3 regions of the Streptomyces sp. MB09-02B genome follow, and region 3 is predicted to be linked to each of the others. Evidence: riboswitches for the same ligand, from Rfam matches in the RefSeq annotation. Region 3 holds a riboswitch; each other region holds the start of a gene.
The links. A riboswitch is a leader RNA that binds a small molecule or an ion and turns the genes downstream of it on or off. The one in region 3 is predicted to bind cyclic di-AMP.
Positions count from the first base shown of each region.

Region 1: linked by a shared signal. The riboswitch ahead of P1P70_RS05620 (M23 family metallopeptidase) and the one ahead of P1P70_RS17840 (NlpC/P60 family protein) in region 3 are both predicted to bind cyclic di-AMP.
Region 2: linked by a shared signal. The riboswitch ahead of P1P70_RS26935 (transglycosylase family protein) and the one ahead of P1P70_RS17840 (NlpC/P60 family protein) in region 3 are both predicted to bind cyclic di-AMP.

Region 1 covers NZ_JARGEE010000021.1:32,292-39,936, reverse strand. The annotation lists gene P1P70_RS05640 (Glu/Leu/Phe/Val dehydrogenase dimerization domain-containing protein) at 1-563, shown strand, start outside; gene P1P70_RS05635 (TetR/AcrR family transcriptional regulator) at 653-1,252, shown strand; gene P1P70_RS05630 (SGNH/GDSL hydrolase family protein) at 1,411-2,196, opposite strand; gene P1P70_RS05625 (DUF6250 domain-containing protein) at 2,340-3,047, opposite strand; gene P1P70_RS05620 (M23 family metallopeptidase) at 3,418-4,434, opposite strand; cyclic di-AMP (ydaO/yuaA leader) riboswitch at 4,439-4,597, opposite strand; gene P1P70_RS05615 (alpha-galactosidase) at 4,900-6,975, opposite strand; gene P1P70_RS05610 (tyrosine-protein phosphatase) at 7,232-7,645, shown strand, end outside.
Region 2 covers NZ_JARGEE010000220.1:7,505-15,149, forward strand. The annotation lists gene P1P70_RS26915 (Ppx/GppA phosphatase family protein) at 289-1,230, opposite strand; gene P1P70_RS26920 (DUF501 domain-containing protein) at 1,227-1,757, opposite strand; gene P1P70_RS26925 (septum formation initiator family protein) at 1,816-2,298, opposite strand; gene eno (phosphopyruvate hydratase) at 2,415-3,695, opposite strand; gene P1P70_RS26935 (transglycosylase family protein) at 4,125-4,817, opposite strand; cyclic di-AMP (ydaO/yuaA leader) riboswitch at 4,822-5,021, opposite strand; gene P1P70_RS26940 (transglycosylase family protein) at 5,204-6,265, opposite strand; partial or broken gene P1P70_RS26945 (cytochrome P450 family protein) at 6,473-7,645, opposite strand, start outside.
Region 3 covers NZ_JARGEE010000111.1:15,214-22,858, forward strand. The annotation lists gene P1P70_RS17830 (M23 family metallopeptidase) at 1-1,564, shown strand, start outside; gene pcrA (DNA helicase PcrA) at 1,674-4,190, opposite strand; cyclic di-AMP (ydaO/yuaA leader) riboswitch at 4,446-4,604, shown strand; gene P1P70_RS17840 (NlpC/P60 family protein) at 4,613-5,821, shown strand; gene P1P70_RS17845 (hypothetical protein) at 5,861-6,214, opposite strand; gene P1P70_RS17850 (NlpC/P60 family protein) at 6,685-7,645, shown strand, end outside.

The DNA of each region.
Region 1 (7,645 bases), on a different contig from region 3:
TCGCCCGCGCAGGCCTCACGGTGGTCGCCGTCGCCGACGTCAAGGGCACCCTCACCAATCCCGCCGGCCTGGACGTGGAGGCCCTCCTCGCCGCGCGCGACCCGCACGGCACGATCGACCGCGCCGCGCTCCGGCCCGCCGACCACGAGACCTCCGCCGACGCCTGGGCGGCCACCGAGGCCGAGGTGCTCGTGCCCGCGGCCGTCTCCTACGCGATCGACACCACCAACCACCACCTCGTCACCGCCCGGTTGATCGTCGAGGCGGCCAACATGCCCGTTCTCCCGGCAGCCGAGGAAGCACTCACCTCCCGCGGCGTCACCGTGCTGCCCGACGTGGTGGTCAACTCCGGTACGAACGCCTGGTGGTGGTGGACCCTGTTCGGTGACATCGGCCCCACCGCCGACGAGGCGTTCACCCACATCCGCCGCTCCATGCGCGCCCTCGTCGACCTGATGCTCACCCGGGCCGAGACCGAGGGCGCCACGCCCCGCGCCGCCGCCCACGCCATCGCCGCCGACCGCCTGCCGACGATCACGGACCGCTTCGGCTGGCACCGCTGACGTCCCGGCCCGCGCCGGGGTGGCTCGAAGCCTGCGGCGCCGCGCGGGGGCCTGGGTAGGGTTGCCGTGTGGGCAGGGTGCGGTTGAGCGTGGCCGAGCGGCGTGCGGAGCTGCTCCGGGCCGCCATCGAACAGATCGAGGAGCGGGGCGTCGCGGCGGTGCGGATCGCCGACGTGGCCGCTGTCCTCGGGGTGAGCAACGCCCTGGTCCTCTATCACTTCTCCACCAAGGAACGCCTGGTGGCCGAGGCCTTCCGCCACGCCGCCGAGGACGACCTGGCCCATCTCCGCAAACTCCTGGGCCGCCGCACCACGGCCCTGCGCCGCCTGAGGGCGGCCGTGCGCTGGTATGCCCCCACCGGTCAGGCCAAGGGCTGGCGCCTGTGGATCGAGGGCTGGGCCGCGTCCCTGCGCGACCCTGCCCTGCGCGAGGTCACCCGTGACCTGGACCGCCAGTGGAAGGCGGCCCTCACCGAGGTCATCGAGGCCGGTGTGGCCGCCGACGAGTTCCGCTGCCCGGATCCGGCGGCGTCCGCCCTGCGCCTCACCGCCCTCCTGGACGGCCTGGCGGTACAGATGACGGCCTACGACGGAGCCGTCTCCCGCACCCGGGCACAGGAGTGGGCCGACCGGGCTCTCGCCCACGAACTGGGCCTGGACCCCGCGTCATTGACGACGGCAACTCGCTGAAAACGGCGAACACCCGCGCCCCGAAAGGGGCGCGGGGAACTGCGCGAGCAACCACGACATACGGAACGCCGCCCACGAAGCGGCCTTCCCACGGCGAGAAGGCGCCCTTTCTCGAACCTCAGGCCACGGTCTCGAACCGCAGGCCACGGTCTCGACCCTCAGGCCACGGTCTCGATCCGCAGCCTGATGTCGTCCGGCGACAGATGGCCCTTCGCCGACACGTGGTCCCCGGAGGACTCCCCCCGCAGCCGTCGGCCGATCCACGGCACCAGGTACTCCCGCGCCCACTGGATGTTGTCCCGCCGCATCTCCAGCGTCCCGCGCGGCGGCAACGGCGGCCAGGGCTGATCGGGATCCGCAGGGACCTCGACCCCCAGCACCTGCCCGGCCCGCAGGGCGACCCGTGTGTGCCCCTCCGGGGAGAGATGCAGCCGGTCCAGGTCCCAGGCACGCCGGTCCTGCACCGTCTTCAGCGACCACAGGTCCAGCACGGGGCACCCGTAACGGTCGGCGATGGCCCGCACATGCAGGTTGTACGTCGCGATCTTGCCCCTCAGATGCTTCAGCACCGGCACGTCACGGGTGTCGAACCCGGTCGTCACCATGACCGTGCCGACGGCCGAGGTGAGTCTCACCACCGCCCGCTCGAACCGCTCCGCGACCTCGTCGGGGTCGGTGCCCGGCCTGATGATGTCGTTGCCGCCCGCGCAGAAGGAGATCAGATCGGGGGCGAGCTCCAGCGCCCTCGGCACCTGGTCCTCCACGATCTGGTCGAGGAGCTTCCCCCGCACGGCCAGGTTGGTGTAGTCGAAGTCGCCCTCGGGCAACCGGTCCGCGAGGAGCACCGCGAACCGGTCGGCCCAGCCGACGAACCGCCCGTCGGGCCCCGGGTCGCCGACGCCCTCGGTGAAGCTGTCCCCCAGCGCCACGTACGACCCGATCATTGCTCTGCTGCCATTCGAATCGTCTGTCACATCGGGCCATGATTCACCTTCGCGTGTGACCTACGCGACCGTAATAAGGGCTTGACGGACGGTGAGATAGACCACGTGTCAAGTGTTGGTCAATCCGGAATAGCCAGGCCCCGTCAGTGGAGCCTCCACACCCGGAAGTCCTCGATGCGGAAGTGGCTCCAGGTGGTCCGGAAGGCGAAGTGCCCCCGCGTGTACGGCTCGGGATCACGGTGGTCGAACACGAGCCGGTCGTTGTTCCACCACTGGACCTTCGACCCGTCCGAGACGATCCGCACGCGATGCGGCTCGTTCGCGACGAGCAGCGGCTCGGTGTAGTCGTAGAGCAACGGCCGCACCCCCGCCTCACCCACGTAGCGCCGCATGCGCGTCGTCGTGTTGGTGTTGGCCCCGTACCCGACGTAGTACGTCTTCAGATGGTCGTACTCGGCGAGCGCGCCCCCTCGCGGGGTGGCGAAGAGGTCATCGGGCGAGCGCACGTCGACGGCGTTCCAGAAGTTGTTCAGATCGGACACCCGGTCGTTGACCCCGCCCGCCGATACCGGTGTGGCCGTGTACGCGATGACGTACGGCCCTGCCAGCTCGCGCCTGAACCAGAGCGTGGCCCCGGCCGGTACGTCGACCTCCAGCACACCGCGCGAGGCCGTGACCGTCCCGCCCCGCTCCAACTCCGCGGCCCACTGCCCGAGTCCGTGCCGAAAGTCGTCGGCGGCGATCAGCCGGCCGCGCCGCCGGGGCGTACGGGCGGACGCGGTTCCCGCCGGGGCGACGGCCGCGAGGGCGGCACCGGCGGCGAGCGCTCCGAACGCTCTACGGGTGGTCATACGACGCTCCTTGTTCTCGGTGACGTGCGGCACGCGCCGGCGCTCCTTGTGCAGAAGGGGCGGTAGGCGCAGTAGGGGCAGTAGGGCCGTAGGGGTCCATGGTGCAGAAAGCGCTTGCAGGGATCACTGTGGCCTCGCGCCCGCACGTCTGTCGAGACGTCGATCAGCCATGCCACACGACCGCAACGCGGTGATCACGAAGTCACCACGGCCCGCCCCCACCCACACCCGCCCAATCCCCGGTGCCGGTCCTGGCCCTGTCCTGGTCCTGGTCCTGGCCCTGGTCCGCCCGCCTGCTTTCCGGAAAACGTCGAAGGCCGGACCCCCGGTCATGGTGGGGTCCGGCCTTCGACGGGTGCGGCGGCGTGGATCAGATGCCGACGCCCTTCGAGCGGAGGTACGCCAGCGGGTCGATGTCCGCGCCGTAGTTGGGGCTGGTGCGGATCTCGAAGTGGAGGTGCGGTCCGGTGACGTTGCCGGTCGCGCCCGAGAGGCCTATCTGCTGGCCGCCGCTCACGGACTGACCGGCGGAGACGGAGATCGAGGACAGGTGCGCGTACTGGGCGTAGTAGCCGTCGGCGAGCTTGACGACGACCTGGTTGCCGTACGCGCCGCCCCAGCCGGCCGAGACGACGGTGCCCGCGCCCACGGCCTTGAGGCTGGTCCCGGTCGGGGCCACGAAGTCGACGCCCGTGTGGTAACCGCTGGACCACATGCTGCCGGCGGTCTTGTACGCGGTACCGACGGTCCCGCTCAGGATGGGCCGGCTGAAGCCGGAGGCGTTGGACGACGAGGACTGGCCGCTCGCCGTGGAGGTAGACGCCTGGGTGTCCTTCGACTCCTGCTTCGCGGAACCGGAGGGCTTCGAGGGCTGGGACGGCGTGGAAGACTCGGCGGGCTTCGAGGACTGCGACAGCTGCGGCTTGGACGAGGAGCGCGACGTCTCGCTCGACGCGGCCCTCTCACCGATGGACAGCTTCAGCCCCGGGTGGATGAGCGAGGGGTCGGAGCCGATCGCCGCACGGTTGTCCGAGTACAGCCGCTTCCAGCCACCCTCGACGTCCTGCTCGTCCGCGATCTTCGCGAGGTAGTCGCCGACCTTGACCGAGTAGGTCTTGGGAGCCGCCTTCTTGCCGGCGGTCTTCTCCGCCTGAGCGGCCTTCTCGGCCTGCTCGATCCGGGCGCCCGCCTCGGCCGCCGCCTTCTCGGCGGCGATCGTGGTCGCCTTCTCGGAGACACCGGAAACGGTGGCGCTCGGGGTCGCGGCGTGGGCGCCGGCGGCTCCGATCAGCGGCAGCGCGAGCGCCGCGCCACCGGTCCCGGCGGCGGCTATCGAGCGGGTGAAGCGCTGGGACTTCGGACGGCGGTGCTTACCCTTCGCGGGCATGGCGAATTCCTCTCCGGCGCCTGCGAGGTGAGCTGTCGGGTGCGGACTGGAGATGTCCGGCCGTGCTGGTGCACGGCTTTACCCCTAGCCGTTCCGGAGACCGGAACAGGCGGTGGTTCCTGTGGGTCCCCCGCTCCTGCCGTGGATCGGGTCGGTACGCGGCTCCGGTCGGCGGCAGGATTGGGCGTCCGTCCGGATTGACGCCGAACGTAAGCGACTTGTGCCCACAGAGACAACCATTGGGACTTCCTGTGCGTCTTGCACCCTGATCCTTACCTCAATTCACCATCACGCTCCGTAAAAGACTGGTCTAGCGCGTATTCCAACCTCCCTGGAAATCAGCGCGAATTACGTGGACATGACGGCAACGGAACGTCACGAATATGACGCTGCTCACGCCCCTACGGCCCAGTAGGCTTTATTCCAGGGCTTGTTGGAATTATTGCTTCATTTCGGACAGATCACTCAAGTGCGTCGCAGACGGATAATTGCCGCATCGAAGTCGCCACGTAGCCGCGTCGGCAATCCGTGATGCGCCAGCACGGCACCTCGGTACGTTTCGCCCGTTTCGCGGCACTCATACGACTCCGTCGGATCCAGCCCGCGCAGCCGGAGCGGGGCGAGCGGCTCTCCGTAGTGCTGGGCCTGGAGCCAGGCGAGGACGACGACCTCGTCACCGTGGACGTACTGCACGGCGCTCAGCCCTCCCGTCGGCGGCCGCAGCCGGTACAGGTCGCCGCGCTGCACGACCGGCCGGATCTCCTTGTACAGCTCCACCCACTCCCGGGCCTCGGCAAGCTCCTCCTCGCTCCACTCGGTGAGGTCGCCGCCCACGCCGAGCACGCCGGCCATGGCACTGACGAACCGGAACCGCAGCGAGCTGACCCGCCCGTTGAGCTGGTTGTTCGGGCTGTCGGTGACCCACGCCGCCATGCTCCGGGCCGGATGGATCTGACTGAAGCCGTGTTGGATGGCGAGCCGGTCGAGCGGGTCGGTGTTGTCGGAGGTCCACACCTGGTCCGTCCGCGCCATGACCCCGAGGTCCACTCGGCCGCCACCACCCGAGCACGACTCGAACGCGACCCCGGGGTGCGCGGCCCGCAGCCGGTCCAGCAGGGCGTAGAAGGCGTGCACGTGCTCGACCCACAGCTTCTGCGGATAGGGCTCACCGGGCCAGCCGGCGTCGGTGAAGCAGCGGTTGAAGTCCCACTTCACATAATCGATCGGGGCGCTGGACAGGAGGGTGTCGAGCCGCTGCCAGAGGTATTCCTGGACATCCTCGCGCGCGAGATTGAGCACGAGCTGATTGCGCAGTTCCGTCCGCTTCCGCCCCGTTTGAAACTGTGCCCATTCGGGGTGCGCCCGGTACAGCTCACTGTCCGGATTGACCATTTCCGGCTCGACCCAGATGCCGAACTGCATCCCCAGGGCGTGCACATAGTCGGCGAGCGGCCCGAGCCCCTTCGGGAAACGGTCCGGGTTGGGCGTCCAGTCGCCGAGGCCGGCCCGGTCGCTGGTCCGCGCCCCGAACCAGCCGTCGTCCACCACGAACAGCTCGACCCCGATGGCCGCCGCCCGCCGCGCGAGGGCCCCCTGCTGCTCCTCGGAGATGTCGAACTCGGTGGCCTCCCAGGAGTTGAAGAGCACCGGCCGGTCCTGGTCCGCGTCCGGGATGACGTACGCCCTCTGGTACGCGTGCCAGGCGCGGCTCGCCCCGCCGAGGCCACCATCGCTCCACAGGCCGGCGAAGACAGGCGTGGTGAACGTCCCACCCGTCTCCAGCCTCAGCAGTCCGGACTCGTCGTAGCCGGCGCCCCCGGTGATCTGTACGCGCGCGTCCGGGAGTTGGGCCACCGCGATCCGCCAGGAACCCGACCAGCCCAGGGCGCAGCCGTAGACCTCGCCGCGCTCCTCGGTGGCGTCCGTGTCGAGGGCGACCCAGGGCAGGTGCTGGTGCCCGGTGTGTCCGCGACGGCTGCCGATGACCTTCTCGCCGTAGGTGAGGTCGGCGCGCACGAGCCGGGACTCGGCCGCCCACCGCCCGTGCAGCTGAGAGAGGCGCCAGGTCTCCTCCTCGCGCCGCGGCAGCGTCCAGGTCGCCGAGTCGGCGCGCAGCAGCTCCACCGCAGGTCCCTCGTTGAGGAGGGTCACCCAGCGCTCGACCACGTCGTCGCGCATCCGGTAGTGCAGGGTGATCCCCAGTCCGCCGTCGGCGAACCGCAGCCGCAGCTCGTCGCCGTCGGCCTCGTACGCCCGGAAGGTCCACTCGGTGCCGCGCCGCTCGTCCGTGCGCACGGAGAGCGCGGGGCGGGTGAAGCGGGGCCCGCCCTCGACGGGGTACTCCTCGTGTCCGTCGACCGGGGCCTCGAACGGCCAGTACGGCAGCCGCTGCCGTGCGGCCAGCTCCTCGGCGTCGGCGAGGGCGATCCGGGGACCCCAGTGCAGGTGCAGCAGCTCGTCGTTCTCGGTGAGCCGCAGGGCATAGCTGCTCCTGGGCCCGGTGAGAAGCCAGGTCCGGCCGTCCGCTCCGATTTCCAACATCAAGCCCCCACAGATTCGAACAGGTGCGATCGGGCTGCAACATCATGGCAGGTCGCCGCGGGCGCCCGACGGCGCCTGTGGACAACCGCCGATCCGTCGGCGGAGCAGCCTGTGGACAACCCGTCCGGGCTCCCGCACCCGGCTGTGGACAACTCATTGGCGTACGCACCCATGTCGTATCGTCGAGAGCGCGCCTCGATGTCGAGTGCGCGCCCGTCGGCGCTCGACGCGGACGGCCGTATGGGAGGGAGCCCCAGTGACGCAGCAGATCCCGTCGACCGAACCCGAGCTGACCGGCGTGCGCAATTTCCGCGATGTGGGCGGTCTGCCGACCGTGGACGGCCGTCGGGTGCGTCACGGGGTGCTGTTCCGCAGCGGCCACCTGGCGCACGCGAGCGAGGAGGACGCCGCGTTCCTGGCCTCCCTGGGCCTGCACACGGTCTTCGACTTCCGTAACGCGGCCGACCAGAAGCTGGAGGGCCCGGACGTCGAGCTGCCCGGCGTCCTCAATGTGAACCTGCCGCTGAGCGACCCGGCGGACGGTGCCGAGTTCTGGAAGTTGGTCCGCGACGGCGATCTGGACCAGCTGCGGGAGCTGCTGGACGACGGCAAGGCGGCGGGCCGGATGATCGCCTCCTACCGGCGGATCATCAAGGACCGCACGGCCGAG
Region 2 (7,645 bases), on a different contig from region 3:
GGTTTCACACGGACGAGACCCCCGCGAAACCCCTTCGGGGACGCCCTGTTGACCCCCTGGGCCTCCGGAACGCTCTGCGGAGCCTCAAAACATCGCTCAACAGGGGCGATTCTCTTGTGAAGAACTTCACGAAGTTTCTCGGCGCCGGGTCGACGAGAGGTGCCGGAGCACCCCTCGGACGCGCTCATACGTTATCCGAACAGCTCAGGCGAGGCTACCGGCGAGTAGTAAACACCCGCTCACAAGCGCCTGCGGGCCGCCGGGAGGAACCCGGCGGCCACCCGCGACCTACGCCACTGACCAGGCGATGCCGTCCAGAATGTCGTGTTCGCTCACCACGACCTCCGTCGCCCCGATCCGCTCCATGATCGACAGCAGGACGAGGGCGCCCGCCGCGATCACGTCCACCCGGCCGGGATGCATGGAGGGAACGGCCTCCCGCTCGGCGTGCGTGGACCGCAGCAGCCACTCGGTGATCTCCCGGACCCGGTCGTACGGGATCCGGGAGTGGTGGATGGCCGCCGAGTCGTACGCGGGCAGGTCCTGGGCGATCGCGGACAGGGTGGTGACCGAACCGGCCAGCCCGACCAGGGTGTGCGCCTCGCGCAGCGGCACGTCGCGCTCGGCGAGGTCGAGGGCGGCCTCGATGTCGGCGCGGATCGCGGCGATCTGCTCCGGCCCGGGCGGGTCGACGACCACCCCGTCCCGGACGAGGTGCCGCTCGGTCAGCCGTACACAGCCGATGTCCACGGAGCGGGCGCCGCGCACCTGGTCGTCGCCGACGACGAACTCGGTGGAGCCGCCGCCGATGTCCACGACCAGGTACGGCCTGATGAGGTCGGTGCGGCCGGTCAGCTCCTTGGTGGCACCGGTGAAGGAGAACTCGGCCTCGCGGTCGCCGGAGATCACCTCGGGCTCGACGCCGAGGATGTCGAACACCCCGCGCACGAACTCGTCCCGGTTCTCGGCGTCCCGGGAGGCGGAGGTGGCGACGAAACGGATCCGCTCGGCGCCCAGTTCCTTGATGACGGCCGCGTACTCGCGGCAGGCCGCGAAGGTCCGCTCCAGCGCCTCGGGGGCCAGCCGGCCCGTGCGGTCGACGCCCTGGCCCAGCCGCACGATGATCATCCGCCGGTCCAGCTCGACGAGTTCACCGGTGGCCGGGTCGCAGTCGGCGACGAGGAGCCGGATGGAGTTCGTGCCGCAGTCGACGGCGGCGACCCGGGTCACTGGTCGTCCCCCTCGGGAAGCGTGACGCACGGCCCCTTGGCCCACCACTCCGGCAGCATCGCGATCGCCTCGTCGCCCAGCGGGTTGACGCCGGGACCGGCGGCCAGCGAGTGGCCGACGAGGACGTGCAGGCACTTCACCCGGTCCGGCATGCCGCCCGCGCTGGGGAAGCCCTCCAGGACCTCGATCTCGTCACGGCGGGCGATGTAGTCCTCGTGCGCGGCCCGGTAGGCGGCGGCCAGTTCGGGGTCGGTCGCCAGCCGCTCCGTCATCTCCTTCATCACGCCGTTCGCCTCCAGCGTGCCGATCGCGGAGGCCGCGCGCGGGCACGTCAGGTAGTACGTCGTGGGGAAAGGCGTCCCGTCCGGCAGGCGCGGCGCCGTCTCGACGACATCGGGCTGTCCGCAGGGGCAGCGGTGCGCGATGGCGCGCAGCCCGCGCGGCGGGCGCCCGAGCTGCTGCTGGAAGGCCTCGACGTCGGCGTCGGTCGGCTCGGTGCGCGGGGTGGGCGGCGGAGGGGTCTGCATAACCTGCTACTCAAGTCCTCGGTGTGGCTCATCGGTTGACGGTCACGAAGGTGGCCGTTCAGCTGTCGGCGGCGTCGGCCTTGTCGACCCCGTCCCAGACATTGGTGTACCAGGGACGGTCGGCCGCCCCCTGGGTCGTACGGGACTGCTTCGCCGCGTCCGGGTCGACCATCGTGTAGCCGGTCTCGCCCGGCATCACATAGTGCAGCCGCTCCCGGATGCGCTGCTCGGCGTACGCGTCGTCCTGCCAGCGCGCCTTGAGGTCGCGCAGCTCCTCGACGCGCTCGCGCGCCTCCTCGCGCTCCCGCTGCATGTCGGCGATCTCGGCGCGCTGGGAGACGTACTGCCTTATGGGATAGGCGAGCGCCACGATCATCGAGCAGAGGACGAGGGCGAGCAGCGCGGCCCGGCCGGTCAGCCGGGAGCGGCGGGCCTGGCGCTTGGTCTGGGAGCGGTAGACCCGGGCGGCCGTCTGCTCTCCGAGCACCTTCAGCCGCGTCGCGGTGGAGAAACGGTCCCGGTCCCGGTCCTTCACGGCCATGTCCCGCTTCCCCTTCCGCTTCTGCCTGTCTCCCGCGCGCACGCGCGTACGTCCCCGCACACGGTACGGGACCGGTACGGGGACGTACGACTGGCTAAGCCTTAACCCTGTACGGGTCAGCCCTTGAAGCGGGGGAAGGCCGAGCGGCCGGCGTAGACCGCGGCGTCGTCGAGGATCTCCTCGATGCGCAGCAGCTGGTTGTACTTGGCGACGCGGTCCGAGCGGGCCGGGGCGCCGGTCTTGATCTGACCGCAGTTCACGGCGACGGCGAGGTCGGCGATGGTGACGTCCTCGGTCTCGCCGGAGCGGTGGGACATCATGCACTTGAAGCCGTTGCGCTGGGCCAGCTCGACGGCGTCCAGGGTCTCGGTCAGCGAACCGATCTGGTTGACCTTGACCAGCAGGGCGTTGGCGGAGCCCTCCTCGATGCCGCGGGCGAGACGCTCGGGGTTGGTGACGAAGAGGTCGTCGCCGACGATCTGGACCTTGTCGCCCAGCTTCTCGGTGATGGTGTTCCAGCCCGCCCAGTCGTCCTCGAACAGCGGGTCCTCGATGGAGACGAGCGGGTACGACGCGACGAGGTCGGCGTAGTACTCCGTCATCTCGGCGGCGGAGCGCTCCTTGCCCTCGAAGGTGTAGACGCCGTCCTTGTAGAACTCGGAGGCGGCGACGTCGAGGGCGAGGGCGATCTGCTCGCCGGGGGTGTAACCGGCCTCCTTGATGGCCTCCAGGATGAGGTCCAGGGCGGCGCGGTTGGACTCCAGGTTCGGGGCGAAGCCGCCCTCGTCGCCGAGGCCGGTGGACAGGCCCTTGGTCTTCAGCACCTTCTTGAGGGTGTGGTAGACCTCGGCGCCCCAGCGCAGGGCCTCGGAGAAGGACTCCGCGCCGATGGGGGCGATCATGAACTCCTGGATGTCCACGTTGGAGTCGGCGTGCGAGCCGCCGTTCAGGATGTTCATCATCGGAACGGGCAGCAGGTGCGCGTTCGGGCCGCCCAGGTAGCGGAAGAGCGGGAGGTCGCTGGCCTCGGAGGCGGCGTGGGCGACGGCGAGGGAGACGCCGAGGATGGCGTTGGCGCCGAGGGAGCCCTTGTTGTCGGTGGCGTCCAGGTCGAACATCGCCTGGTCGATGAGGCGCTGCTCGGTGGCGTCGTAGCCGACGAGCTCCGGGCCGATCTGCTCGATCACGGCGAGGACGGCCTTCTCGACGCCCTTGCCGAGGTAGCGGTTGGGGTCGCCGTCACGCAGCTCGATGGCTTCGAAGGCACCGGTGGAGGCGCCGGACGGAACGGCGGCACGACCCGTGCTGCCGTCGTCGAGGCCGACCTCGACCTCGACGGTGGGGTTGCCTCGTGAGTCGAGGATTTCCCGGGCTACGACGACGTCGATGGACGGCACGAGCATCTCCTTCATGGGATGTGACGCGGAAGTGCGGGGCCCGCGGGCCTTGCGACTAGAGCCTAACCGCCCCGGGCTCGTCGGCAGCCGACCGACCGTCCCGTGGACAGAGAGACCGTACCCATTGTTCCAGCGCGGAACAAAGGGGGGCGGGCCAGAAAGTGAACAGAAGGAAGAGAAGGAAGAGGCGGGCATGAAAAACCCCGCCCCGGTGCGTACGGGGGAATGCGCACCGGAGCGGGGAGCCCGTGGGGACGGGGGGACGGCCCTCACGAGGTCTTCACTATGGAGGACACGGATGTGAGCGGGCTGTGGTTCAGCTGGGAAGCGGCCCGAATTTCTCGGCCCAGCCGAACCCGCCCCGCCTGCCCGGCCGTGGGGGCGGCCGTGGGGCGGCAGGCGCGTGGTGGCCGTCGCCGGCGCCGGGGGTCAGCTCAGGTGGAGCTGCTGGCCCGGGTAGATGAAGTCGGCGTCGTCGATGATGTCCTTGTTCAGCTCGAAGAGCTTCTCCCAGCCACCCTTGACGTTCTTCTTCTCGGCGATGGCGCTGAGGGTGTCGCCGCTGACGACCTTGTACTCGCCGTCGCCCTTCTTGACCTTCTTGCCGGTCGGGGTCTCGACGGTGGCACGCTCGGAGGAGCGGGAGGCGCGGGTGTCCTCGGTGCTCTTCTTGGTGCTCTCCTGGGTGTTCTGCTGCGCGGAGCCGGAGTTCGAGGAGCCGGAGGAGGCGGCGGCGCCGTCGTACGCGGCACCGGACAGGCCCTTGCCGCAGACCGGCCAGGCACCCTTGCCCTGGCCCGCGAGGACCTTCTCGGCGATCTCGATCTGCTGCGCCTTGGTGGCCTGGTCGGCGGTGGAGGCGTACTTCGTGCCGCCGTAGCCGGCCCAGGTGGAGGCCGAGAACTGCAGGCCGCCGTAGTAGCCGTTGCCGGTGTTGATGGACCAGTTGCCGCCGGACTCGCACTGGGCGACGGTGTCCCACTCGGAGGCGGTGGCGGCGGAGGCGCTGCCGGCGGCCATCAGCGGGGCGGCGACCGCCGCGGCGCCGGTGACACCGGCGACGGCGATGGCGCGAGCGGCCTTGGACGGACGACGGTGCTTGCCCTTGCTGGAAAACAGCATGGAGAGATCCCCTCACCGACGCCTGCGAGGTGAGCTGTCGGGTTCGGGCCGGTTGAGTTGCCCGGCCGCGCCCGCTCGCCTCTCGGCTCACGTCGCGCGGCTTCACCCCGAGCCGGTTCCGGACGTGCGCCCCCGAAGGGCCGCAACCACCGGACCCGGCACTTACCTTGGGTCCCCCGCTCCTGCCTACGGCGCTTGACGCGACGACTGTTCCTTGCGGCCGTTGGCAGGATTCGGCGTACCGACCGCAGGGGCCCGCTGTGGCGAGCGGTCACGACCGTAAACACGTGATTGCCCGAATTTCAAAGACGATCAGGGGGTCTGTGATTCATCTCCCACGGAGATCAAAACGGGCATTCAGGGGCGAACAGTGACCCGAACTCTCGCTACTTTTCGCCCGTTTCGGCACCGACTTCGAGGGTCTGACCGGGAAGGATAAGGTCCGGGTCAGTTCCGACCGTGCTCTCGTTCTCGGCGTACAGCTCGCGCCACCCGCCGGTCAGGTCCAGCGAGTTGGCGATCCGCGTCAGGCTGTCGCCCGCGCGGACGGTGTACGCGCCGTCCACGGCCTCCCGGGCCGCGTCGCCGCCACGGGAGGCGTGACGGCCGGAGGGGGTGGAGTCGGCGGCGCGGGAGCCCTCGGCCGCGTCCGTGCCGCCCTCCGCCTCGGCTGCGGCGCCCTCGTCGGCACTGGCGCCGCGATGGCGACCCGTGCCGCTCTCGCTCTCGTCGACCGAAGAGTCATCACTCTGTGGCGACTTGTCCGATTTTGCGCCCTCGGGGTCCGCGGAGCCGTCCGAGTCGGAGCCGGCACCCGTGCCGGCCTTGGCCTTATTGGACCCTTCTGCGGCATCGGAGGTCGAGTCACCCGACGCGCCGGAGTCGACCGAGTCGACGGACTTGGCCGAGTCGGTCTCGTCGGCATCACCGACATCACCGGTCTTATCAGCCTTATCGGCCGAAGTGGATGAATCAGACGAATCTGACGAACTCGAAGCATCGGAAGAATCAGATGAATTGCCCGACTTCGTCGAGTCATCCGCGATGCCCGTGTTCACGTCGGCCGAACCGGAGTCGCCGCCAAGGTTGTGGAGCAGGCCGCAGGTGGCCCATACGCCGACGCCCTGGTCGGCGAGCACCTTCTCGGCGACGGCTATCTGCTGCGAACGGCTGGCCTGGTCGGCGCTCGTCGCGTAGTCGAGGCCTCCGTACTTCTCCCAGTTCGCCTGGGTGAGCTGGAGGCCGCCGTAGCGTCCGTTCCCGGTGTCCGCGCTCCAGAAGCCACCGCTCTCGCACTCCGCCACCTGGTCCCAGGTGGTTCCGTCGGCCGCGCTCGCGCCGGTGGCGCCGAGCAGGGGGATCGCGATGGCCGAGCCGGTCACTCCGGCCGCGACGAGGAGGGCGGGTGCCTGACGGGGGCGACGGTGACGACCGTTCCCGGAGAGCATGCGGTTGCCTTTCACACGACAGCAGTGACCCGTGCGAAGGGTGTGGGGTGACCCCTTCGCACTGACGTGTGAACGTAGCGGCAGTCGATCAGTTGTCACAAGTTAATGCAGCGCGGATCACGTGAAGATCACGGACTTGAGGGAGTGTCACTTTCCTACGCGGAATGCGGTAGTGCTACGGGCTGCCCGGGTACTACTACGTACCGTTCACGAGCCGCCTTCGGATCGCCCACGCGGGGTGAATTCCACCGGAAGCGTGCGCAATCCCCGCATGATGAGCCCTCCCCGCCATCTCAAATCCGTTGATTCCACCGCGAGTCGAAGGTCGGGGAGACGGGTGAGGAGCGTCGCCAGCGCGGTCTGGCCTTCGAGGCGGGCGAGGGGGGCGCCGAGACAGTAGTGGATGCCGTGGCCGTAGCCGAGGTGTTGGTTGTCACGGCGGGAGAGGTCGAGGGTGTCGGGGTCCGCGAAGCGGGCCGGGTCGCGGTCGGCCGCCGCGAGGACGACGAGGACGGGGTCGCCGGCGGCGATGTCCTGCCCGCCGAGGGTGAGGGGCTCGGTCGCGAAGCGCCAGGTGGCGAGTTCGACGGGGCCGTCGTAGCGCAAAAGTTCCTCGACGCCGGTTTCGAGCAGCGCGGTCTCCCCCGCGGCGAGGGAGTCCTGGAGGCGGGTGCGTTGCTCGGGGTGGGTGAGCAGGGCGTAGGTGCCGTTCCCGATGAGGTTGACGGTCGTCTCGAACCCGGCGAAGAGCAGGATGAACGCCATCGCCGAGGCCTCGTTCTCGGTGAGGTGCTCGCCGTGGTCGGAGGCCCGGATGAGGCCGGAGATGAGGTCCTCGCCGGGGGCGGCGTGCTCGGTGAGACCTTCCCGCTTGCGGTGGATGAGGTCGGCGAGGTAGCCGCGCATCTTCTTGACCGAGCGCGCGACACCGCCCCTCGGGCCGCCGCCGTGCCGGATCATCATGCCCGCCCAGTCCCGGAAGTCGTCCTGGTCCTCGCGGGGGACGCCGAGCAGGTCGCAGATGGCGTAGATGGGGAGGGGGAAGGCGAAGTCGTGGATGAGGTCGGCCTCGCCCGTCTCCGCGAAGCGGTCGATGAGCTGATCGGTCAACTCCTGGACCCGGGGGGCGAACTCGGCGACCCGGCGGGGTGTGAACGCCTTCGACACGAGTCGGCGCAGTCGCGTGTGGTCCGGCGGATCGATGTTGAGCAGATGGGTCATCAACTCGGCCTTGCGCTCACCGGGGATACCGGTCTTCCCCTTCGCGTGGGCGGGCTCGTCGTGGTGCGCGGGGTTCTTCGACAGGCGTGCGTCGGCGAGGGCCTGCTTGGCGTCGGTGTAGCGGGTGACCAGCCAGGCCTCCACACCGCTGGGCAGCCG
Region 3 (7,645 bases):
AGCCGACCCGGCGCACTACGCGTCGTACGGCCACCAGGAAGGCGGCTACGGCGACTTCACCACGTACGGCGAGTACCCCGCCACCGGTTTCGAAACCGGCTCCCACGCGAACACCGCGAACGCCACGGGCACCTTCGCGGTCGACCCCCTCTTCGGCGACATGCCGGGCAACGACAGCGGCACCGGCTCCTACGACGCCACCCAGTGGTCGACCGGCAGCCACCAGACGCTGAACTACGACCCGTACGCCGCGCAGCACCAGGCCGCGTACGACACGGGCAGTTACGACACGACGTCCTGGTCGTCCGGCTACGAACACCTCTCCCAGGTTCCGACGCAGCCGACGGGCCCCGACGCGAGCGGCCAGTGGGACGCGAGCGGCTGGCTGCAGGCCGAACAGTCCGACGACGCGGACCAGTTGGGGCAGGGCGACCAGACCCAGCAGTGGATCGGCACCCAGCACTTCGACACGGGCGCCTTCGACGCCACCCAGTGGAACAGCGACGGCACACCCGTCGGCGACGAGCACGATGGCAGCGCGGCCGAGTCGTACGAACACTCCGGCGGCGCCTCCGAGTCGTACGACGCGCACGACCACCCGCAGACCGTCATGGTGGACCTGTCGGCCGAGGCCACGGACTTCCACCAGCAGGCGACCGCCACCTTCGAGCAGATCGCCCCGTACGACCAGGACGAACACCCTTCGGCGGACGGCGAGTTCGAGACCGACGGCGCGGAACGTGCGGCACTCCTCGACGGCGAGGAGGAGGTCGCCACGGCGGCCACCCGGAGCGCGGGCCCCGGCCGGGCGGCCACCCGCGCGGCCTCACGGTCACGCCGGAAGGCTCCGGCCAAACGTTCCGCCCTGCTGACCGTGGCCGTTCCCTCGGCCTGTGTCATGGGGGTCGCCGGGATCGCGGCGGCCTCGGTCGGTGCCACGTCCGACGACACGGAGACGACGGCGTCGGTCAAGTCGGACGCCACCGCCGTGAAGCCGTCCACCGCCAACAACCAGCTCGACACCCAGCTGGAGAGCCTCTCCGCCGAGGCCGACGACTTCGCCGACCGGGCCAGCCGGACGCAGGAGCGCATCGACCTCAAGGCGCAGCAGGAGCTGGAGCAGAAGAAGGCCGCCGCCGAGGCGGCCCGCAAGGAGCGACTGCGGCCGAAGTTCGCGCTGCCGGTCGCCAAGCACGGGCTCAGCGCGTACTACGGACAGTCCGGCGTCAACTGGATGTCCCTGCACACCGGTATCGACTTCCCCGTCTCGTACGGCACTCCGGTGATGGCCGCGACGGACGGCACCGTGCACACCCAGTGGAACAGCGCCTACGGCAACATGGTCATCGTGACCGCCAAGGACGGCACCGAGACCTGGTACTGCCACCTCTCCACGTACAAGGTCGCCTCGGGTACGACCGTCAAGGCCGGCGACACCATCGCCTACTCGGGCAACTCGGGCAACTCGACCGGCCCGCACCTGCACTTCGAGGTCCATCCGGCGGGCGGCTCCGCCATCGACCCGCTGCCGTGGCTGCGCAGCCATGCATTGGACCCGACGTAACAGTCACCTCTCGCGGCGCCCCCGGCGGGCGCAGCACACAGACACGAAGAACGGGCCCCTGCTGCGAGCAGCAGGGGCCCGTGTCGTATGTGCGGCACGGGCCCGTCCGCTACAGCTTCTCCACCGGCGCGTACCGCAGCAGCAGCCGCTTCGGCTTGGTGTCGCCGAAGTCGATCGTCGCCTCCGCGTTCGCTCCCGACCCCCCGACGCCGACGACCGTGCCGAGGCCGAACTGGTCGTGGGTGACGCGGTCGCCCACGGCGAGGGAGACCACCGGCTTCTCGTCGCCGCGGCGGGTCGCGAAGCCGGACGCGCCGCGGGCCGAGGAACGGGAGCGGGAGGACGACAGCGAGGCCGCGATGCCGGCCGCCGGACCCGAGGACACGGGTGCGGAGGCGCCCGTGCGCTTCCACTCCAGGTGAGTGGCCGGGATCTCCTCCAGGAACCGGGACGGCGGGTTGTACGAGGGCTGGCCCCAGGCGCTGCGCAGCGTCGACCGGGTGAGGTAGAGCCGTTCACGGGCACGGGTGATACCCACGTACGCGAGGCGGCGCTCCTCCTCCAGTTCCTTGGTCTGGCCGAGGGCGCGCATGTGCGGGAAGACGCCGTCCTCCATGCCGGTGAGGAAGACCACCGGGAACTCCAGGCCCTTGGCGGTGTGGAGGGTCATGAGCGTGATGACGCCCGAGCCGTCCTCCTCCTCGTCGGGGATCTGGTCGGAGTCGGCGACCAGCGCCACCCGCTCCAGGAAGTCGGAGAGCCCGACGGTTGTCGTACCCGCCGCCTCACCCTCGGCCTCGCCCTCTCCGGCACCGGCTTCCTGTTCGAACTCCAGGGCGACGGCGGCGAGTTCCTGGAGGTTCTCGATACGCGTCTCGTCCTGGGGGTCGGTGGAGGCCTGCAACTCGGCCAGATACCCGGTGCGTTCGAGGACCGCTTCCAGGACCGTGGCCGGTCCGGCGCCGGACTCGACGACGGTCCGCAGGTCCTCCATCAGCGTGTTGAACCGCTTGACCGCGTTGGTCGACCGAGCCGCCATGCCGTACGCCTCGTCCACCCGCTTCAACGCCTGCGGGAAGCTGATCTTCTCCCGCTGGGAGAGGGCGTCGATCATCGCCTCGGCCCGGTCGCCGATACCGCGCTTGGGCACGTTGAGGATGCGGCGCAGCGGGACGGAGTCCTCCGGGTTCGCCAGGACCCGCAGATACGCGAGGACGTCCCGGACCTCCTTGCGCTCGTAGAAGCGGACGCCGCCGACGACCTTGTAGGGCAGGCCGACGCGGATGAACACCTCTTCGAAGACGCGGGACTGGGCGTTCGTCCGGTAGAAGACGGCGACGTCGCCGGCCTTCGCGTCGCCCGCGTCCGTGAGGCGGTCTATCTCGTCGGCGACGAACTGGGCCTCGTCGTGCTCGGTGTCGGCGACATAGCCGGTGATCTGCGCGCCCGCGCCCGCGTTGGTCCACAGGTTCTTCGGGCGGCGGGACTCGTTGCGCTCGATGACCGCGTTGGCCGCGCTCAGGATGGTCTGCGTGGAACGGTAGTTCTGCTCCAGCAGGATCGTGGTCGCGTTCGGGTAGTCCTCCTCGAACTGGAGGATGTTGCGGATGGTCGCGCCGCGGAAGGCGTAGATCGACTGGTCCGCGTCACCCACGACGCACAGCTCGGCCGGAGGCACGTCCCACTCGTTGGGCGGTACGTCGACCGGGTGCTCGGAGGTGCCGACCAGCTCTCTGACCAGGGCGTACTGGGCGTGGTTGGTGTCCTGGTACTCATCGACGAGGACATGACGGAAGCGACGGCGGTAGTGCTCGGCGACGTCCGGGAAGGCGCGCAGCAGATTGACCGTCGTCATGATCAGGTCGTCGAAGTCCAGCGCGTTCGCCTCGCGGAGGCGGGACTGGTAGAGCGCGTAGGCCTGGGCGAGGGTCTTCTCGAAGCCGTCGGCGGCCTGGGCGGCGAAGTCCTCCTCGTCGATCAGCTCGTTCTTCAGGTTCGAGATCTTGGCGCTGAAGGACTTGGGCGGGAAGCGCTTCGGGTCGAGGTCCAGATCACGGCAGACGAGCGCCATCAGCCGCTTGCTGTCGGCGGCGTCGTAGATCGAGAAGGAGGACGTGAAGCCGAGCTTCTTCGACTCGCGCCGCAGGATCCGGACGCACGCGCTGTGGAAGGTCATGACCCACATCGCGTGCGCGCGCGGGCCGACGAGCTGCTCGACGCGCTCCTTCATCTCACCGGCGGCCTTGTTGGTGAAGGTGATCGCGAGGATCTGGCCCGGGTGGACCTGCCGCTCGCCGAGCAGGTGGGCGATGCGGTGGGTGAGCACGCGGGTCTTGCCGGAACCCGCGCCGGCGACGATGAGCAGGGGGGATCCGGCGTGCACCACGGCCGCGCGCTGGTTCTCGTTCAGCCCGTCCAGGAGGGCCGCCGCGTCGATGGCCGGGCGCGGGGCGCCGCCCCGGTAGTACTCGTCCCGGTCCGGTGGCACGTCGAACTTCCCGCCGAACAGATCGTCCGGAAGCGGCTCCGGTACGTGGTCGTCCTCGGGCGGTGGCGGGGGCTCCTCCGCGTGGCCGCGGGGGGCCTGGAGGTCCGCCAGGAAGCTGTCGTCAAAGAGGCTGCTCATCGCTCTCCGAGTCTAGGCGCCCCCACTGACAGCGAGGGGCCGCCCCGGGAAGTCCACACCCGCCACTCAGCGCGCTCACCTCACGACGGTGAGCGATCGAGCGTACCGCCTGTCGCGCGAAAGAGGCTAAGGTCACGAAAACGTATCGGGCATATCGAACATCAACCTTCACACGGGCCACACGAGTTGGCTAGCTTCTTCTTTAGGTCGTACGACACAACCGGCGAACGTCGCCGGGCCGCACGGCCTCCGCCGAGTCCGGGTACGCCACTTGCGGCGCCGGAGCCGGGGACCCACCGACCTCTGGGGTGAATCGACCCGACCGCCGCTCGCGGCAAGGGTCGTAGGGCAAACCTTCCGAAGCTTGCGCCCGAACCCGACAGCTAACTCGGTAGGCGGACAACGGAAGGAGACGCCGCACCATGGCGCCGCACCGCAAGCCGCGTCCGACCGGCCGGACGCGCGCGGGCATACGCACCCCCGCTCTCGCCACGGCCGCCCTCACCTCCGTGGCCCTGCTCTCCCAGACGGCCACCGCCGCCCCCTCCGGCGACGACAGGCCGAGCCTGGAGGAGGTCGAGAAGAAGGTCGACGACCTCTACCGCCAGGCCGGGTCGGCGACCGAGAACTACAACGCGGCCAAGGAGAGGACGACCAAGCAGAAGAAGAAGGTCGACACCCTCCTCGACGACGTCGCCCAGCGCACGGAGAAACTCAACGAGGCGCGGGAGGAACTGGGTGCGTTCGCGGCGGCCCAGTACCGCACCGGTGCGGCCACCCCCGACCAGGCCTCGCTGCTCCTGGCGGACAACCCGCAGGACTACTTCGACCAGAACCAGCTGATGGACCGCTTGACGGACCGTCAGAAGCAAGCGGTCGACGCGTACGTCACCGAGCAGGCCGACGCGGCGGAGCAGCGCCGGACGGCGAGCGACAGCCTCGAGAAGCTCACCGAGTCGCAGAACGCCCTCAAGACGAGCAAGGCCAAGGTCCAGGCGAAGCTCGCCGAGGCCCGCGAACTGCTCTCCACCCTCACCGCCGAGGAGAAGGCCCGGCTCGCCGCGATCGAACAGCGCGAGCAGGAGGAGGCCGACCGCAAGGCGGAGGAGCTCGCGCGCCAGCAGGCGGCGCAGGCGAGCCAGGAGACCCAGAGCATCCAGGAGACCCCGACCGCCCAGGAGACCCAGGAGGCCCCGGGAGGGACCGCCGGCGGCACGGAGACGTCACCGGGCACCGCCGGGACCACCGCCCCGGTCGAGGACTCCACCTACGCGGCGAAGGCCACCAAGGCTCTGGCCTTCGCCCGCGCGCAGATCGGCAAGCCGTACGTCTGGGGCGCCACCGGACCCGGCTCCTACGACTGCTCCGGCCTCACCTTGGCCGCCTGGAAGGCCGCCGGCGTCGACCTCCCGCGCACCACCTACGACCAGGTCGCGGCGGGCACCACCGTCCCCCTCGCCGACGCCAAGCCGGGTGACCTCGTCTTCTTCTACGACAACATCGGCCACGTCGGCCTGTACATCGGCAACGGCATGATGATCCACGCCCCCAAGCCGGGCACGTACGTCCGCGAGGAGTCGGTCTTCTACGACGGCGAGTCCTCGATCCACAGCGTGGTGCGGCCGGCGTAGCCGGGATCGGCCGGGGCGGGCTCACGGACAGGGTTCGCCTCAGGTCCAGAGCACCGCGATGAAGACGTTCGCGGTGGTCAGCGCGCCCACCAGGGCGAAGAGCGGCTTCTCCACCGGCTCCTCGTCGCGCTTCACATAGACCAGGCCGAGGATCACGATCAGGAGGGCGAGCTTGATGCCGATCTTGATGTTGTTGACGGGCTGGTCGTCGGCCTGGTTGAGGCCGACGAGGAGGGCGCCTGTGACGAGCATGGTGAGGGCGCCGTGCAGCATGGCGGGGACGAAGCGCGCGGTGCCCTGACCCATGACCTTCAGCTGGGTGAGGAAACCACCCAGGAGGGAGGCGATGCCGATGATGTGGAGGGCGACGAGGATGTGGATGAGTACGTCCATGCGCGGAGCCTAATGAGGGGCCCGAGGCCCGCCGGGCACCGGGGCGGGCGCACAAGGGACCGCGAGCGGCACCCCCTGATGATCTTGCATATATGCGCTCCATAGCACCGAGACTCCCCCGGCCGGTCCGAAATCTCCGCATCGGTCATCGCACAGCGTGAAGTCGGCGGCGCCAGGGCCAGATCTCGGTCACATACGGTCACCTCGCAGTCGGTGCACGCCACTTCCGCACAACGCGTTACCGAGCCATCACCGTCAGGTTTAGCGTCCTCCCTCAGGTGACCGGCTCCCCACCGCCGCCCGGGCCAGGGGCGGCAGTCGGCCACCACCGCCGAGAAAGGTCCGGCGGCGCCCCGCTCCCCCTGTGCGGGCCGCCGCCGGACGCGTAACCGCTCCCCCCAAGCGGTCCGTACGGACAGACGATGTTCGTACTGCGGACGGCGGTCGTACGGAGAGGACGTGGACTCCACGTGGCAGCGCACCGCAAGCCCAGACAGCGCTCGCTCGGCGGCCATACGGCCCGCACGGCCGCGACGATCGCCCTCGCGGGCGCGGCGACCGCGACCGGTTTCGACGGCACCGGGCATGCCGACCCGCAGCTCTCACCCGAGCAGGTCAGGGCGAAGGTGGCCAAGCTGTACCAACAGGCCGAGGTCGCCACCGAGAAGTACAACGGCGCGAAGGAGAAGGCCGACAAGGCGCAGGAGAACCTCGAAGAACTGCGTGACCAGGCCGCCCGCCGCACCGAACGGCTCAACTCGGCCCGGGACGAACTCGGATCGCTGGCTGCGGCGCAGTACCGGGACGGCGGCATCGCCCCCTCCTGGCAGCTCGCTCTCTCCGCCGACCCCGACCAGTACCTGGACGGCGCCGCCCTCGCGGAACGCGTCGGCAGCCGGCACTCCGCGGACGTGGCGAGCGTGCAGAAGCAGCTGCTGGAGATCGAACGCCTGCGCGGAGCCGCCCGCGTGGAACTGGGCACGCTCAAGACCCGGCAGACGGAACTGAAACGGCACAAGAAAACCGTCACCTCCAAGCTGGCCGACGCCCGTCAGCTGCTCGGCCGACTCACCACCGAGGACCGCTCGCGCTTCGACACCCGCAGCGGCACCACGGGCCACGCCTCGCGCTCCTCCACCACGGCCCAGCGAGGCCTCACCGGCCCCGTCTCCCCCGCCTCCGCCACGACCGACGCGCCCAACTCCCGTGCCGCCGCGGCCGTCTCCTACGCCTACTCCAAGATCGGCAGCCCGTACGTCTGGGGCGCCACCGGCCCCAACGCCTTCGACTGCTCCGGCCTCACCCTGGCCGCCTACCGCGCCGCCGGCGTCTCCCTCCCCCGCACCACCTACTCCCAGATCAACGCCGGGCCCCGTGTGGCCCGCTCCGAACTCCGCCCCGGTGACCTCGTCTTCTTCTACTCCGGCATCA